4 regions of the Enterocloster clostridioformis genome follow, and region 2 is predicted to be linked to each of the others. Evidence: riboswitches for the same ligand, from Rfam matches in the RefSeq annotation. Region 2 holds a riboswitch; each other region holds the start of a gene.
The links. A riboswitch is a leader RNA that binds a small molecule or an ion and turns the genes downstream of it on or off. The one in region 2 is predicted to bind thiamine pyrophosphate.
Positions count from the first base shown of each region.

Region 1 (4,286 bases), 1.7 Mb from region 2:
AAAAGGGAAGCGAGATAGGGGTTATTTTAGCGGCAAGTTTAGAACACAAAAGTCCTGTTACTGTACAGGCGGAGGATGATGTCCTGGTATTGCAAATCCCTTTTGAACGCGTATTGGCCCGGTGCGAAAAGGCCTGCCCCCGGCATGACAGGCTATTACGCAACTATATAAGCATTGTTGCCAAAAAGGGGCTTGTACTGCACGAACGTATAGATTGTCTGCTGCGTCCGACAATACGGGAGAAAATATTGACCTACTTACAGTGTATAGCCCGCGAACAACAAAAAAGAACATTTACGATTCCGATGAATAGAAACTCTATGGCAGAATACCTCAACGTGGAGCGCAGCGCACTTTCACGAGAGCTGTCCTACATGAAGCGGGACGGGATTATTGATTATCATAAAAACACGTTTAGACTGATTTGAGATGCATAGAAGCAGAGGTTCTTGTAAGCACTTTGTAGGAAGTTATGTGATTGAGGAAGAGGAATTGTTGCAGACAATGGAGGAGTGGTTTTCTAAAAAGCGCTGATACCAATCAAGTTTTCCTGCGGCCGCCACTTGCAAAGCAAAAACTGGAATGCTATAATAGCGCTAACAGAATAAACAGGGGAGCTTGTGTGACAGGCTGAGAGGAAGGTAGACCTTCGACCCTTGAACCTGATGCGGATAATGCCGCCGGAGGAAGTCGTGGAGATTGGTACTTTTTCAGGGGGCATCCTATGCAGGTGTCTCCTGTTTTTTTGCGCTTTTTGAAGGAAAGGATGTGAGAACAGCAACCGCGGTATGCCTGCGGCGGGTTGAGGGGGAGCGCCCTGAACCTTGTATGACAGCGATGGGAAGCCGTGTTCCGGCGTGAGAGGAGGCCAGTAAGCCTCGACCGAATCTTTCCAACCGGCAGACTCTAGCGGTCTGTCATCATTAGGGGAAGGCGCCGCTATACAGGGCCGTTTTCTCTCATTACAAAGGAGTATCATACTATGTTTGAACAGATTTTTGAAAGTGTCCGGCAGAAATCCCCGCTGGTTCACTGTATCACCAACTATGTCACTGTCAACGATTGCGCAAACATGCTGCTGGCTTGCGGCGGCTCACCTATTATGGCGGATGATCCGGGGGACGCTGTGGAGATTACCAGTATCTGCGGCGGACTGACCATCAACATCGGCACGCTGAATCAGCGCACCATTCCGGCCATGCTTGCCGCCGGGAAGCGTGCCAACGAGCTGGGGCACCCCGTAGTACTGGACCCGGTGGGAGCCGGGGCTTCCACGCTACGGACGGACACGGCCCTCCGGCTGCTAAAGGAAGTGAAGTTCGCGGTAATTAGGGGCAACATCTCGGAGATCAAGACCCTTGCCTCCGGCAGCGGCACCACCAAGGGCGTGGATGCTGATGTGGCGGATCGGGTGACTGAAGACAATCTGGATGGGGCAGTATCCTTCGTCAAGGAGCTTGCAAGGCGCATTGGGGCGGTGATTGCCGTTACCGGAGCGATTGACATTGTGGCGGATGAGGAGCGGGCCTTTTGTATACGCAACGGCCGTCCGGAGATGTCCTCCATCACCGGAACCGGCTGCCAGCTTTCTGCTCTGACTGCGGCCTTTGTCACAGCAAACCCGGATCAGTCCCTGGAGGCCGCTGCGGCCGCCGTGTGCGCCATGGGTCTGTGCGGAGAAGTCGCCTACAAACGTATGACAGGGCTGGACGGTAACGCCTCTTACCGGAACTATATTATCGACGCCATGTACCGCCTGACCCCGGCGGAACTGGAGAAAGGAGCAAACTATGAAATGCGATAAGCGGCATATGCTGCTCTATGCTGTCACCGACCGGACCTGGAGCGGGGAGCAGACTCTCTATGAGCAGGTAGAAGCGGCATTGAAAGGCGGCGTAACTTGTGTGCAGCTGCGGGAGAAAGAGCTGGACGAAGCGGCGTTTCTTCAGGAGGCTAAGGACATCTGCGCCCTGTGCCGCCGGTACCACATACCCTTTATTGTGAATGACAACGTGGATATTGCCGTCGCATGCGGGGCGGACGGAATCCATGTGGGCCAGGAAGATATGGTGGCGGGGGAGGTCCGCCGCCGGGTGGGGGACGCGATGATTCTCGGTGTCTCTGTCCACACGGTTGAGGAGGCCCGTCAGGCTGTCCACGACGGCGCGGACTACCTGGGTTTGGGAGCGGTGTTTCCCACAAGCACCAAGGCTGACGCGGACCAGATGACCAGCGAGACCCTACGGGATATTTGCAGCGCGGTGGATGTGCCCATCGTAGCTATCGGCGGCATCAACCGGGACAACCTTCTTAGCCTGGCCGGCAGCGGCGTGGACGGGGCGGCCCTGGTATCCGCCATCTTCTCGGCAGAGGATATTGAGAGGAATTGCCAGGAGCTTCGGGCGCTGGCAGAGAGGATGGTAAGGGCATGAGGATTTGCGGCGTGATTTTTGATGTTGACGGTACGCTGTTGGATTCCATGTTTATTTGGGATACGATTGGCGAGACCTATTTGCGCTCCATCGGATATGAGCCGCGGGAGAATTTGAACGATACGTTTAAAAATATGAGCCTGCACCAGGCGGCCTGCTATTACCAGACAGAGTATGGTGTGACGCTGAGTATTAAGGAGATTATGGCTGGGGTCAACGCCATGCTGGAGCGGTATTACCGTTTTGAGGTTCCGCTGAAGGCGGGAGTAAAGGAGCTGCTGGCACAGCTCCAGCGGAGCAAAGTCAAGCTGTGTATCGCCACTGCCACAGACCGGTATCTAGTGGAGGATGCCCTGGAGCGGTGTGGGGTGCTGTCCTGTTTTGGGGAGATTTTTACCTGCAACGAGGTGGGTCACGGCAAGGACGAACCGGAAATTTTTGAAGCAGCGCTTCGCTTCCTGGGAACAAAGAAGGCAGAGACAGTTGTGTTTGACGATGCGCTCTATGCCGTCAAAGCGGCGAAAGCGGCCGGGTTTCCGGTAGCGGCGGTGTATGACAGCCATGAAAAGAATCAGGAGGAAATCTGTACTCTGTCCGATCTATACCTGAAAGATTTGACGCAATTGGATAAACTCAGGAACTTCCTTCCGGTTTAGCGGCTGGGAGTTTTAAGCGGCAAATTGGGGGCACCACCTTTTGCCGCTCTATAAAAATAATGCAAAGGAGATATAGCAATGAGAACAGCATTATCAATCGCTGGGACAGACCCCAGCGGAGGCGCCGGGATTCAGGCCGATCTGAAAGCGATGACCATGAACGGTGTTTTCGCCATGAGCGCTATTACGGCGCTGGTAGCGCAGAACACCATCGGCGTAAGAGAAATTGTAGAAATGACACCCGATTTTCTCGGGCAGCAGATTGACGCGGTATTCGAGGACATTCCGCCTGACGCGGTGAAAATCGGTATGGTAGCCTCCTGCGGACTGATTGAGAAAATCGCAGAGCGGCTGCGCTTCTACCAGGCAAGGAACGTCGTGGTGGACCCGGTGATGGTGGCGACCAGCGGCGACCGGCTGATTTCTGAAGAGGCGGTGGACAATCTGAAAACCTGTCTGCTCCCTTTGGCGGCCGTGACCACGCCCAACATCCCGGAGGCGGAGATCCTCTCCGGCATGGTTATCCACAGACCGGAGGACATTGAAGCCGCTGCAAAACAGATCAGCAACGCTTACGGCTGCGCAGTCCTGCTTAAAGGCGGGCACAACATCAATGACGCCAACGACTTCCTCTATGCGGGCGGCGTGGGGACATGGTTTCATGGAACGCGCATCAATAACCCAAACACGCACGGAACCGGCTGCACGCTTTCCAGCGCCATTGCGGCCAATCTGGCTAAGGGCTTTGACCTGCCCGCATCTATCCGGCGGTCGAAAGAGTACCTTTCCGGCGCACTGGGGGCCATGCTGAATTTGGGGAAGGGCCGGGGACCTATGCAGCACAATTTCAATCTGACAGGTGTATACGCAAAGGAGGCAGAGTAATGAAGATAACAGAGCGGCTTTTGTCCGCAACAAAGGATATTTGGGCGTCTTATAATGCGCATCCTTTTGTGAGGGGGATCCAGGACGGCACGTTAGACCGGGAGAAATTCAAGTATTACATCATACAGGACTATCTCTATCTGGAGGAGTATGCTAAAGTGTTTGCGTTGGGCATCGCCAAGGCCAAAAGCCCTGAGGTAATCCAGCTGTTTTCTAAATATGTGACCTTACTGACAGAAGGGGAGATGGACATTCACCGTGGCTATATGGGCAGATTCTCGATTTCCTGGGAGGAACTTAAGGCCACACCCCG
Region 1 covers NZ_JAIWZC010000001.1:1,746,536-1,750,821, reverse strand. Annotated here, with positions in the region: gene LA360_RS08685 (Crp/Fnr family transcriptional regulator) at 1-428, shown strand, start outside; TPP riboswitch at 601-706, shown strand; gene thiM (hydroxyethylthiazole kinase) at 983-1,804, shown strand; gene thiE (thiamine phosphate synthase) at 1,791-2,432, shown strand; gene LA360_RS08670 (HAD family hydrolase) at 2,429-3,088, shown strand; gene thiD (bifunctional hydroxymethylpyrimidine kinase/phosphomethylpyrimidine kinase) at 3,167-3,973, shown strand; gene tenA (thiaminase II) at 3,973-4,286, shown strand, end outside.
Region 1: it holds a riboswitch for thiamine pyrophosphate, as region 2 does, so the genes downstream of both, thiM (hydroxyethylthiazole kinase) here and thiC (phosphomethylpyrimidine synthase ThiC) in region 2, are expected to answer to the same signal.

Region 2 (4,286 bases):
TGTGGGCGGAGGCATTTACACCAAGGCAGCTGATGTCGGCGCCGACCTGGTAGGCAAAGTAGAGGCCGGCATCCCCGAGGATGATCCCCGTAATCCTGCCGTAATTGCCGACAACGTAGGCGACAATGTAGGCGATGTGGCCGGTATGGGCGCTGACCTGTTTGAATCCTATGTAGGTTCCCTGATTTCAGCCCTGACACTGGGCCTTGTATTTTATCAGGAAGCCGGCATCGTTTTCCCGCTTATGCTCTCAGCCTGCGGCATTATTGCCGCCATCATAGGCTCCCTGTTAGTCAAGAGCATCGGCAATTCCGATCCGCACAAGGCTTTAAAGACAGGCGAGTACAGCGCAACCGCCCTGGTAGTGGTCTGCTCCCTTGTCCTCAGCCGTATATTCTTCGGTAATTTCATGGCTGCGTTTACCATCATTACAGGCTTGTTGGTAGGCGTTCTGATCGGAGCTGTCACTGAAATATATACATCCGGCGATTATCGTTTTGTCAAGAAAATAGCCGGGCAGTCCGAAACAGGCTCCGCTACCACCATCATCAGCGGAATTGCCGTGGGAATGCAGTCAACCGCGGTCCCCATCCTGCTGGTATGTGTGGGTGTTCTGATTTCCAACAAGCTTATGGGCCTTTACGGAATTGCCCTGGCAGCCGTAGGCATGCTGTCCACCACTGGAATCACCGTTGCCATTGACGCTTACGGTCCTATCGCTGACAACGCAGGCGGAATCGCTGAGATGGCTGGTCTGGATAAAAACGTCAGGGATATAACTGACAAGCTGGACTCAGTGGGCAATACAACCGCTGCCATCGGCAAGGGTTTTGCCATCGGCTCCGCTGCTCTTACGGCTCTGGCCCTGTTTGTATCCTACGCTGAGGCAGTAAAACTCACCACAATTGACATCCTTAACGCGCATGTCATTGTTGGACTTTTCATTGGAGGAATGCTGACTTTCCTCTTCTCCGCCATGACCATGGAATCCGTATCCAAGGCCGCCCATCAGATGATTGAGGAGGTACGCCGCCAGTTCAGGGAAAAACCCGGCATTCTCAAAGGAACGGACCGCCCCGACTACGCTTCCTGCGTATCCATCTCCACCAAAGCCGCCCTTCGGGAGATGTTCCTGCCAGGTCTGATGGCAGTGCTGGCTCCTCTGGCAACCGGTCTCATCCTGGGACCTTCTGCTCTGGGCGGGCTTCTGACCGGCGCTCTGGTAACCGGCGTATTAATGGCCATCTTCATGTCCAACTCCGGCGGCGCATGGGATAATGCAAAGAAGTACATCGAGGAAGGACATCACGGAGGCAAAGGCAGTGATTCACACAAGGCTGCTGTGGTTGGCGATACCGTAGGCGATCCTTTCAAGGATACCTCAGGTCCTTCCATCAACATTCTTATTAAGCTGATGACGATTGTGTCTCTGGTATTTGCTCCTTTGTTCCTGCGGTTTGGTGGATTAATTTAATCTCAAAGCCGAATTCTTTTTACGGCTACACAACAGTTAATGGGAAGGAAAATCCAAAACTCGGATTTTCCTTCCCATTGTTTTATTAAAATGCTGTTGGCAAAGGGCTGTATCCAGGCGGCAGCCTCCTTCCCTCCAACTCCATTACTCATCAAAAATACTCACTATTTCCCCATCCAATATCCGGTTCATGTTCTTCACGGCGCAGAAATTACCGCACATGGAACAGGTGTCCTCCTTTTCGGGTTTGGCCGATTCCCGGTATTTCCTGGCTTTTTCCGGGTCAATAGACAGCTCAAACATGCGCTCCCAATCCAGTTTTTTCCGGGCCGTACTCATCTCGCGGTCCCACTGTGCCGCACCTTTTATGCCTTTTGCAATATCAGCTGCATGGGCGGCAATCTTGGACGCCATGATGCCTTCCTTAACATCGTCCAGGTCCGGCAGTCTCAGATGTTCGGCCGGCGTAACATAGCACAAAAAAGACGCTCCGCTGGCGGCGGCAAGGGCTCCGCCTATGGCTGCGGTAATATGGTCATAACCCGGAGCAATATCTGTCACCAGAGGACCAAGGACATAAAAAGGGGCTCCCTGGCAGATAGTCTGCTGTATCTTCATATTGGACTGAATCTGGTCCAAAGGCATATGTCCCGGTCCTTCTATGATGACCTGCACATTCTTTTCCCACGCCCTTCTGGTCAGCTCCCCCAGCGTCACCAGCTCCTCAATCTGGGATATATCCGATGCATCCTCAATACATCCCGGACGGCAGGCGTCTCCCAGGCTCAGTGTCACATCATAGGCCTGACAGATATCCAGTATCTTCTCAAAATGCTCATAAAACGGATTTTCCTTTCCCGTCATTTCCATCCATGCAAATATAATAGAACCTCCCCTGGACACAATATTGGTAAGGCGCTTCGCCTTCTTGAAGCGCTCCGCTGTCTGCCGGTTGATTCCCACATGGATGGTCATGAAGTCCACCCCATCCTCCGCATGCATCCTTACGATATCCAGCCACTCCTGTGAAGTAATATCCTTCAGCGGTTTGTGGTAATAAACCACCGCATCATAGATGGGAACAGTGCCTATGATTGCAGGACACTGGGCAGTCAGCTTTCTTCTGAATGTGCGGGTATCCCCCCATGAACTCAGGTCCATGATGGACTCTGCCCCCATCCTCACCGCATCATTTACCTTCTGTAATTCCATTTCCAAGTCCTTGCAGTCCCTTGAAGTGCCGAGGTTTACGTTGATTTTCGTCTTAAGCCTGGATCCGATTCCATTTGGTTCCAGACAGGTATGCAGCCGGTTGGCAGGAATGACAGCCTTCCCCTCAGCCACCAGCCGCATCAGTTCAGCTGGTTCAAACAGTTCCTTATCCGCTACCCTTTTCAGCTCCTCTGTCAGGATACCTTTCCTGGCCGCGTCCATCTGCGTGGTATAATCCATATTTTCCTCCTCTTCGCCCGGAGCCCGCATGTGGTTAAAAGTAATTTTCACATGCAATCTATTAAACCGTGTTCGTTTGCCCGCGTCATGCCGGATATACTTCAGGACACAAAAAAGGCCCATACCGGTAAGGAATGGACCATTCATATCATGCAAGCTTGTACATACTCCATATTTCCCTACGTTGGCATTATCCAAATCAGGTTTAATAGGTCGAAGTTCGATTACTTCCTCTCAGCCTGCCCCACAAGCTCCCTGTTGTAATATGACTGAATACGGCAGTTCTCCCGCTGTATCCGAAAGGCATTTTCACCTCACTCTGTCAGTTTATATGGAAAATATCTGCTTGTCAACCATTATTCTCAATTGTTTATCCAATATTATCCTGCCTCCTCCCTACTATCGCACCTACTGCCTTCCTACCACATCCCCCTGTTTGAGAATAACAGTCAAAGAATTCTATCCATTATAACGTGTACGCTGAGTCATTACAAGAAAAAATACGCCCGCATCTGATATCCTCCCAGGAGCACCGCATTCCTCTCCTCCTTTTTCCCATTATACCATTGATTCCGTCTGTCTGCTATCTGTGCCGTTAATATCACGTTAAAAATCCGTTAAATTATTGCTAATACAATTACTGCTTTATGACAATAATTTACTCTCAAATATTAAAATTTTCCAGTGATTATACACAATTTTGTCGATATAATAAAAACCAGTTACATGTTCTGCAGACATTGACATACGCAAATAAAGAGAGGGATTGGAAATGGTGAGTGTTTTAATGAAAAGGCTTGCAATTGCAGCTGTGGCCGGCGCTGTCATGGTTTCGGCTTCCGGATGCAGCTTGGTTTCCTCAGGTAAAAGAATTATCCGCGTGTCGCACGCACAGTCGGAGACCCATCCTGAGCATCTGGGAATGCTGGCATTTAAGGAATATGTGGAAGAACGTCTGGGAGACAAATATGAGGTACAGATATTCCCCAATGAAATACTGGGATCTGCCCAGAAGGCAATCGAGCTGACCCAGACAGGAGCAATTGATTTTGTTATTGCGGGTACGGCAAATCTGGAGACATTTGCGGATGTCTATGAGATTTTCAGCATGCCCTATCTTTTTGACTCCGAAGAAGTCTACCGGTCTGTGATGGAAGACACGGATTATATGGAAAATATATACAAGTCCACGGACGAGGCCGGTTTCAGGGTGGTGACCTGGTACAATGCGGGAACCCGTAATTTCTACGCCAAGACTCCCATCAACACGCCGGATGATTTAAAGGGCAGGAAAATACGTGTACAGCAAAGCCCGGCCAGCGTGGACATGGTCAATGCTTTTGGCACGGCCGCTGCTCCT
Region 2 covers NZ_JAIWZC010000001.1:48,250-52,535, reverse strand. Annotated here, with positions in the region: gene LA360_RS00270 (sodium-translocating pyrophosphatase) at 1-1,474, shown strand, start outside; gene thiC (phosphomethylpyrimidine synthase ThiC) at 1,619-2,926, opposite strand; TPP riboswitch at 3,085-3,194, opposite strand; partial or broken gene dctP (TRAP transporter substrate-binding protein DctP) at 3,699-4,286, shown strand, end outside.

Region 3 (4,286 bases), 2.2 Mb from region 2:
GCTTTTGCGGTCTCCGGCCGGAAGTATTCCTCTTACACATGCGACAGAAAAGCTTTAACTGAAATTAAGAAAGACGAAAAGAACAAAGACGAAAAGAACAAAGGCTGCATGCGCGCTACCATAGAATTATCAGAGGTGCCGGTACACTTGATGGCCAGTACGCTGGCGCCGCGTGAAGCGAGAAGGAGACTATTATGAAAATGAGATGGCGTGTGGCGGCGGACAGGCGTACCCTTATCTGTTCTGGGAAGGAGAGGACCGCACAGAGTAATGAAGGGCAGTCCTTACAACCTGATTACATTCCAGAAGGAAGCCTATGAGGAGACGGCCAGACTTCATATTTCGCCAAAACCGGACAGCATCCTCCGGGTATTCATGGTATACACACCGCTGGCTCAGCCCGTCCAGGTGGAGGAACCGGAGTTAAATGCGTTTGAGAGGAAGGGCTTCACTGCGGTGGAGCGGGGAGGAAAGGAGATTTTGGCAGAATGATAGTAAAACCTGTTGTCACTATAAGAAAACCGGATATCCCGCCGGGGCTGACATACAGTCCTGTCCTGAACTGCTTAAAAGAGTGCCGGACATTGCATATGCGGTTTTGGACCGTTCCGGCACCCAGGCGTGTTACAGGGCATTTCAGGATATCTGAAATGTGCGCATGACAGTGTACTGTACGCATGACAGGCCTTGCGGATCCTATGACAGCCGCAGGGCAGAGCAGCAGTACCTATTGACTTTTAAAATGAGCCGTAGTATACTTGTCCCAACAATGAAAAGGGGTGCTGGAGTGGAATCCGGCTGAGATGGAATATGTTCTGAACCCTGATACCTGATCTGGATAATGCCAGCGTAGGAAGCCTGCAGAAGATGTAAGTTTTTGTGAGTTTTATCCCGCCCGTAATATCCGGACGGGATTTTTTGATCCATATGATTTGAAGAGAAAAGGAGAACAATATGAACGCAAGCGTAGCAATCCAGTCACTTCCAAAGGCAGCTGATGATGAGGAATTAATCCGTATCGTGGACCAGGTCATCGATTACATCAAGAGCACGGGGTTAAACTATTATGTAGGTCCCTTTGAGACAACCATTGAAGGGGATTATGACCAGCTGATGGATATTGTAAAAGAGTGCCAGTATATTGCGGTCAGGGCGGGCGCCCCCTCTGTGGCCGCATATATTAAGGTTTCTTACCACCCCGAAGGAGATGTGCTTACCATTGAAAAGAAAGTTACCAAGCATCACCAGTAAACTGTGGTCTGTTTCCGCCATCCTGTCCATTCTCATCCTGTGGCAGCTTTCTGTATCCTTTGGACTGGTGGAGGGCTTCATGCTGCCTTCCCCGGTTCAGGTAGCCGGTGCATTTATGAAGGAATTCCCGGCCCTCATGGAGAATGCCAGGATTACACTGGCCGAGGCCGGGCTGGGGCTGGCTTTGGGAATTGCCGCGGGCTTTGGGGCCGCAGTGCTGATGGACCGGTTTGACAAGGCATACAAGGCTTTTTATCCCATCATTGTACTGACCCAGACCGTGCCGGCGGTTGCCATAGCGCCTCTTTTGGTGCTGTGGTTTGGCTATGAAATGACTCCAAAGGTCATACTCATTGTGATTACCACATTTTTCCCCATCACGGTGGGGCTGCTGACCGGATTCAGGGCTGCTGACCCGGATGCGGTGAATCTGTTAAAGGCCATGGGAGCGGGCCGGTTCCAGATATTCCGCTATATCAAGCTGCCGGGAGCCATGGGCCAGTTTTTTTCCAGTCTCAGGATATCTGCCTCTTACGCGGTGGTGGGAGCCGTGATTTCTGAGTGGCTGGGTGGTTTTGGAGGACTGGGCGTATACATGACAAGGGTTAAGAAGGCATTTTCCTTTGATAAGATGTTCGCGGTCATTTTCCTCATATCGGCCATCAGCTTAATTCTGATGTGGGCCGTGGAACTGCTTCAGAAAAAATGTATGCCATGGGAAAATAGCCGAAAACATAAATAGAACGGGAAAACTATATCCGGCGTTTATAAGAGGAGAGATTGAAAATGAAACATAAATGTGCAAGTATGCTGCTGGCCTCCCTTTGCATGGGAGTACTTCTCACCGGGTGCGGCAAAGCCCCGGATTCAGGAGAGAATACCGCCTCTGGCCAGGCCGCGGAGGATACACGGAAAGAGAACGTAAATAGGGAAAGCGCAAGCCAGGAGGAAGAGGGGGCGAAGCAGGATGTAAGAAAGCTGACATTTGTCCTGGACTGGACGCCTAACACCAACCACACAGGCCTCTATGTTGCCCGTGAAAAGGGATATTTTAAGGATGCCGGCCTGGAGGTGGAGATTGTGCAGCCGCCGGAAAACGGGGCGGAGGTACTGGCAGCTTCCGGAAAGGCTCAATTTGCAATGTCCTTCCAGGACAGCCTGGCGCCGGCATTTTCAGGGGATAATCCCCTTCCGGTAACCGCTGTGGCAGGTGTTATACAGCACAATACATCGGGCATTATTTCCAGAAAGGGTGAGGGAATGGACCGCCCAAGGGGACTGGAAGGGAAAAAGTATGCCACCTGGGACCTTCCTGTGGAAAAGGCGACCATTAAGGATGTGATGGAAGCGGACGGAGGGGATTTTGATAAGGTTGAACTGATTCCCAGCACAGTGACGGACGAGGTGACGGCTCTCAGGACAAAATCTGTGGATGCCATATGGATTTTCTATGCATGGGCAGGCGTAAAGACAGAGCTGGAAGGTCTGGAGACAGATTACTTTGCCTTTGCGGATTTGGATTCTGTATTTGATTTTTATACGCCGGTCATCATAGCCAACAATACATTCCTGGCGGAAGAGCCGGAGACAGCCAGGGCATTTCTGGACGCGGTCAGCAGGGGATACGAGTTCGCCATAGAACATCCTCAGGAGGCAGGGGACATCCTGTGCAAGGCCGCGCCGGAGCTGGACCCGGAACTGGTAAAGGCCAGCCAGGAATACCTGGCGGACAAGTATCAGGCGGATGCGCCAAAATGGGGATACATTGACCAGAAGCGCTGGGATGTATATTACGCATGGCTGAATGAAAAAGGTCTTACGGAGACGCCCATTGAGGCGGGAACAGGATTTTCCAACGAATACCTGCCGTAAGGCCGGGGACGGCAGTGCCGTGCCAGGAGGAGAACATGGAGCAGCTAAAGGTAGAGGGAATTTCAAAATCCTTTGACGGGGAGCAGGTGCTGGAGGATATATCCATCACCCTGAACAAGGGGGAACTGGTGTCGCTGCTGGGAATCAGCGGAGGCGGCAAGACCACTCTTTTTAATATTATCGCTGGGCTGTCAAGGCCGGATACAGGGCATGTCCTTCTGGACGGGGAGGACGTGACCGGTTGTCCGGGACGGGTGAGCTATATGCTGCAGAAGGACCTGCTCCTGCCCTACCGGACCATAGAGGATAATGTGGCCCTTCCTCTGATTGTAAAAGGAATGAAAAAGCGGGAGGCACGGGAGCTGGCATCCCCCTACTTCCGTCAGTTCGGCCTGGAGGGCACTCAGAAGAAATATCCGGCCCAGCTCTCCGGCGGCATGAGGCAGAGAGCGGCCCTGCTCCGCACGTATCTGTTTTCAGGCAGCGTGGCGCTGTTGGACGAACCCTTTTCCGCACTGGACATGATGACCAAAAAATCCGTCCATGACTGGTATCTGAAGGTGATGGATGAGATCCATCTGTCCACCCTGTTTATTACCCACGACATTGACGAGGCCATATTGCTGTCCGACCGGATATACCTGCTGACAGGCAGGCCCGGAAGGATAACAGAGGAACTCATCATAGAGGAGACAAAGCCCAGGGACAGGGATTTCGGCCTTACGGCAGAATTTCTGGAATATAAGAGGCATATACTGAAACATCTTGAAAGGACAGTCTGGATGAGGTTGACGGGGACAGGGAAAGAATATTATAATTAATATATTCCAATGAAAAGCCGGGTGCAAAAAAGAGGTAGCCATAAAAAGCAGAAGGAGACAACCGCCATGATTCTATATTTTTCAGGAACAGGAAATAGTGAATACATCGCGAAAAGAATCGGAGAAGAGATAAACGACGAAATCATGAATCTGGGAGAGAAAATACGCAGCCGCGACTTTTCCGGCATACACTCAGACACCCCGTGGGTCGTGGCCGCCCCCACCTACGCGTGGAGAATCCCCCGCATCCTGCAGGAATGGCTGGAAAAAACAGAATTAACCGGAAACAAAAACATATATTTCGTAATGACCTGCGGCGGAAACATTGGAAACGCGGGCAGA
Region 3 covers NZ_JAIWZC010000001.1:2,254,804-2,259,089, reverse strand. Annotated here, with positions in the region: gene LA360_RS11480 (hypothetical protein) at 271-492, shown strand; TPP riboswitch at 766-875, shown strand; gene LA360_RS11475 (thiamine-binding protein) at 955-1,251, shown strand; gene LA360_RS11470 (ABC transporter permease) at 1,220-1,993, shown strand; gene LA360_RS11465 (ABC transporter substrate-binding protein) at 2,038-3,123, shown strand; gene LA360_RS11460 (ABC transporter ATP-binding protein) at 3,159-3,944, shown strand; gene LA360_RS11455 (EFR1 family ferrodoxin) at 4,011-4,286, shown strand, end outside.
Region 3: it holds a riboswitch for thiamine pyrophosphate, as region 2 does, so the genes downstream of both, LA360_RS11475 (thiamine-binding protein) here and thiC (phosphomethylpyrimidine synthase ThiC) in region 2, are expected to answer to the same signal.

Region 4 (4,286 bases), 3.9 Mb from region 2:
TGTTTCACTTTCACTCCCCGCTTTCTCAAATAGAATTTACAGGCAAATTATATCACACATATACTGACGCCCTGTGTCAAGATTTATATTTCTCATAAATTTTCTTTGCCTGCTCTGCCACAATGTCTTTCAGATATGCAGGCTCTATAATATCTACTTGTGTTCCAAATGACAATAAAAACCCGATTAGCCATTCATCTTCTGGCATTGGGGCGGATACGATTAAATCCCCATTTTCTTTTTTACTTACTTGGGTTTTATCAAATTCATCATAAACACGGTATGACATATTTTTCTGGAAACGCAGTACGATTGTATTGTAGGCTTGCCCTAATGATTCATCTAATTCTGGAAAAGAGCTTTTGCAAAAACCGTCCGTGAGCATTTCTAAATCTATCATACGGGTCAGCTTAAAAATACGATAATCCTGTTTTTCCATACAATATGCTTTTAAGTACCATGACATAGACTTATATGACATTTTTAACGGCTGGACAATTCTTTCGTTAATTATTCCGCTGGAATTTGCATAGGTTATTTTTACGCACTTTCGATGAATTACCGCTGATTTTAGCAATTCAAATTTCCCATTGTCCGTTCCATGATTGCCCCATCTGGAAAAATCCACTTCAAGCCAGTTTTCCGAACTCATATTAAATATTGCAGAAAGTTTTTGCAATGTCTGATTGTTGTCGATATTGTTCATAGAATTGATACTTTGCAGGGCTGTTAGAATTTCCTGCTTTTCTTCTTCAGACAGCACCCCTTTATCTAAAACAAAATCATTCATTAAATGAATGCCGCCGTTTCGCCCTGCTTCTGCATAAACGGGAATGCCCGCGCCGCTTAAAGCGTCAATATCTCTGTAAATTGTCCTTACAGATACTTCAAATTTTTCTGCTAATTCTGGAGCGGTAGCCTGTCCTTTATCGAGTAAATAATACACAATCTTAAATAATCTGCTTTCCTGCATTGTCAGTTCCTCCCTTTGATGATAATAGAATACTACCAAAAACCTGACACGATGCGTCAATATTTATTATAATCATTTTTCTTCCCATTATCAACCAAGCGAGCATATATGATTTTTTTATCTCGTAACTTGTAGTTTCTACTCAAACGGCCACATAATTTTTACCACCCGAAAAACAATGATGGTAACGATTTTCCTCATTGCAGCGCCTATATTTCAGCCGCTTTTTCCTTAAAAAAGAGAGCAAGAAACTTTATATACCTGCTCTCCAATTTCAGTTCTTTATGCGTTACATCTATGCGTAAATGATTTACGTTTCCACAATCTCCCCTGCACAAGCCCTTATATTATTAAGGCGTCCTGTCCATTCCAAGGCATTTTTTGCCTTTAGCTGTTCCGTTATGCCCTGTGCTTGCTTCATTTGCTCTACGAGCCTTTCAAAGCGTTCCTGCGCCTGTTTATTAATCTCCGCAAGGTAGGCGTTCAGCCTGCCGCTTGTCAGAAGATTGGTGTATATAACTTTATTGTGCCTGCTGTCTTAAACACATTTTTGAGTTTTCTCCTTATCTGGCTTCATTCATTACTGATTGACAAATAAATAGTCCGGTGCTATGCTAAATAACAACAGGGAGCTTGTGAAGCAGGCTGAGAGGAAGTAATCAAACTTCGACCTATCGCACCTGATTTGGGTAATGCCAACGTAGGGAAATATGAGACATGTATGTGTATTAAATGCGTAATTTAAGTCCATATCCCGCGCGGTATGGGCTTTTTTCAGCCTTCACCGCGGTTCGGACATATGAGGGCTTTAGAGCTGTGCAGGCAATACGCCGCTGTACCAGAGAATATGCCTCTCTACCAGGAAGATAGGCGGGCTCCGAGTAAAAAACATGGAGGTATGACTATGACTATGAAAGTAAACATTAAGAAACTGGCGGTAAGCGCCATGCTGACAGCGGTGGCCGTGTCTTTATCCGGCTTTTCCATCCCCATAGGGGCATCCAAATGTTTTCCGATTCAGCACCTTGCCAATGTATTGGCCGGCGTATTTCTTGGGCCGTGGTATGGCGTGGGGATGGCGTTCTGCACATCGTTTATCAGGAATCTGATGGGGACGGGCAGTCTGCTGGCATTTCCGGGAAGTATGGTGGGAGCATTTTTAGGAGGGTATCTGTACCAGCGTTTCGGCAGGCTGACACTGGCCTACTTTGGGGAAGTGTTTGGCACCGGCATACTGGGCGGAATGCTCTGCTATCCGGTGGCCACACTGGTTATGGGGAAGGAAGCGGCCATTTTTGCCTATGTAATCCCATTCCTTATGAGCACCATGTGCGGCACGGTCATTGCCGCGTTCCTGATTGGGGTGCTGTATAAGTCCGGCGCGTTTCAGTATATGAGGCGGATGCTGGATCTGGATGTACAGACCGGCAAAGCCATGGGAAGATAACAGGAAAAAGGATAAATCAGATGACGCGGAGACAATGGATGAAGGACTTAAGGGAGCGCTCTCCCAGGGTCCACTGTATAACCAATTATGTTACGGCAGGGGATGTGGCCAATATGGTGCTGGCCGCAGGCGGTTCCCCTGTTATGGCCCAGGGGCTGCATGAGGTGGAGGACGTTACCTCCATCTGCAGCAGTCTTGTCCTTAATCTGGGAACCCTGGAAGAAAAAACCATACCGGCCATGGAGGCAGCGGGAAGAAAAGCTGCCGTTCTGGGCCTTCCCGTTATCCTGGACCCGGTAGGAGTCACTGCATCACGGTTTCGCAGACAGACAGCCATTGATATGATCCGGAAGGCCGCTCCTTCTGTCATCCGGGGAAATGAGGCGGAAATCCGGGCCCTGAACCAGGAACTGAGGGGACATGAGGCGGGAAATACCTGCGGCGTGGATTCGGGAACCTTTGGTACGATTGAGAGCCGCCTGGAAACCGCCTGTTCCCTGAGGGACCTTACAGGCGCGGTTGTGGTCATGACCGGGGAAGAGGATGTGGTGGCCGGAAAAGAAAGAAGGTTCATTGTCAGAAACGGCCATCCCTGGATGGCCAGAATTACAGGCAGCGGCTGTATGCTGGACGGGCTTATGGGAGCGTTCTGCGGTCTGTATGGGGAACTGGGACCGGACGGCCCTCTGGAAGAAGCTGTGGTCATGGCCCTCAGCGCGCACGGGCTCTGCGGAGAATTGGCGGCCGGAGAGACTGCGGGGAGGGGAGGCGGGACAGGTACATTCCGCATGTATCTGATGGACAAAATGAGCCTTCTGGATGACGAGACACTGGAGAGAGGTAAGAAAATTGAGATTCGATAGAAAACAGCTTTTGATTTATGCAGTAACCGATAAGGCATGGACCGGGAAGCTTTCTCTGGAGGAGCAGGTGGAGGAGGCGTTAAAAGGCGGCGCAACCATGGTTCAGCTCAGGGAAAAGGAACTGGACAAAGGGAATTTTGAGGAAGTGCTGAGAACGGCCTGCGCCATCCGCAAAATCACAGAAAAATATAATGTGCCCCTTATCATAGACGACAATTTGGAGCTGGCCCTGGCCTGTCACGCGGACGGGCTCCATGTGGGGCAGGACGATATGGAGGCATCTGAGGCCAGAAGGCTTTTGGGACCTGACCGTATACTGGGGGTTACGGCAAAAACAGTGGACCAGGCCAGAGCAGCCCAGGCAGCAGGCGCGGATTATCTGGGCAGCGGAGCCATATTCGGCACCAGTACAAAAGCAGATGCGCGGCCCATGACAATGGAGACCCTGAATGCAATCTGCGACAGTGTGGACATTCCTGTGGTGGCCATCGGAGGAATCTGCCTGGATAACATAGGGCGCCTGGCCGGCAGCCATGCAGCGGGAGCAGCCATTGTATCAGGCATATTTGGGGCGCCGAATATACGGGAGACAACAGAAAAGCTGGCAGAGGCAATGACGGAGATAGCCGGAATGCCCAGGCGGGACCTCAGGGCGGGATCAGTGTAAGAAAATGAGAAAAATATAAAAAACTTTCAAGAAAACCATTGACATTTGAAAATAGGCTGATTATAATGAGTTCAACATTCAACAAAACATAAAAAACTGTTGAGTAGGAGTAAGTAAGATTGTAATTCCAGGCGCAGAGAGCTTCCGGCCGGTGTAAGGGAGCATTGGATTAGAGTCTGAATGGACCTGCGAGGGCAGCTGGAAACCAGGGGCATAGAGATATGGCTGATGGGAGTATGGGCTGACGGGTATCCCACCGTTACCAGGGAGAACGCATGATGGTGCGTTGCAGAGCGGGCGTATTTTATTTCTTTGTTCGATGACACAGCATCAGGT
Region 4 covers NZ_JAIWZC010000001.1:3,995,443-3,999,728, forward strand. Annotated here, with positions in the region: gene LA360_RS20125 (hypothetical protein) at 1-8, opposite strand, end outside; gene LA360_RS20130 (helix-turn-helix transcriptional regulator) at 77-973, opposite strand; partial or broken gene LA360_RS20135 (TnpV protein) at 1,284-1,505, opposite strand; TPP riboswitch at 1,589-1,698, shown strand; gene thiW (energy coupling factor transporter S component ThiW) at 1,884-2,420, shown strand; gene thiM (hydroxyethylthiazole kinase) at 2,441-3,283, shown strand; gene thiE (thiamine phosphate synthase) at 3,270-3,950, shown strand.
Region 4: it holds a riboswitch for thiamine pyrophosphate, as region 2 does, so the genes downstream of both, thiW (energy coupling factor transporter S component ThiW) here and thiC (phosphomethylpyrimidine synthase ThiC) in region 2, are expected to answer to the same signal.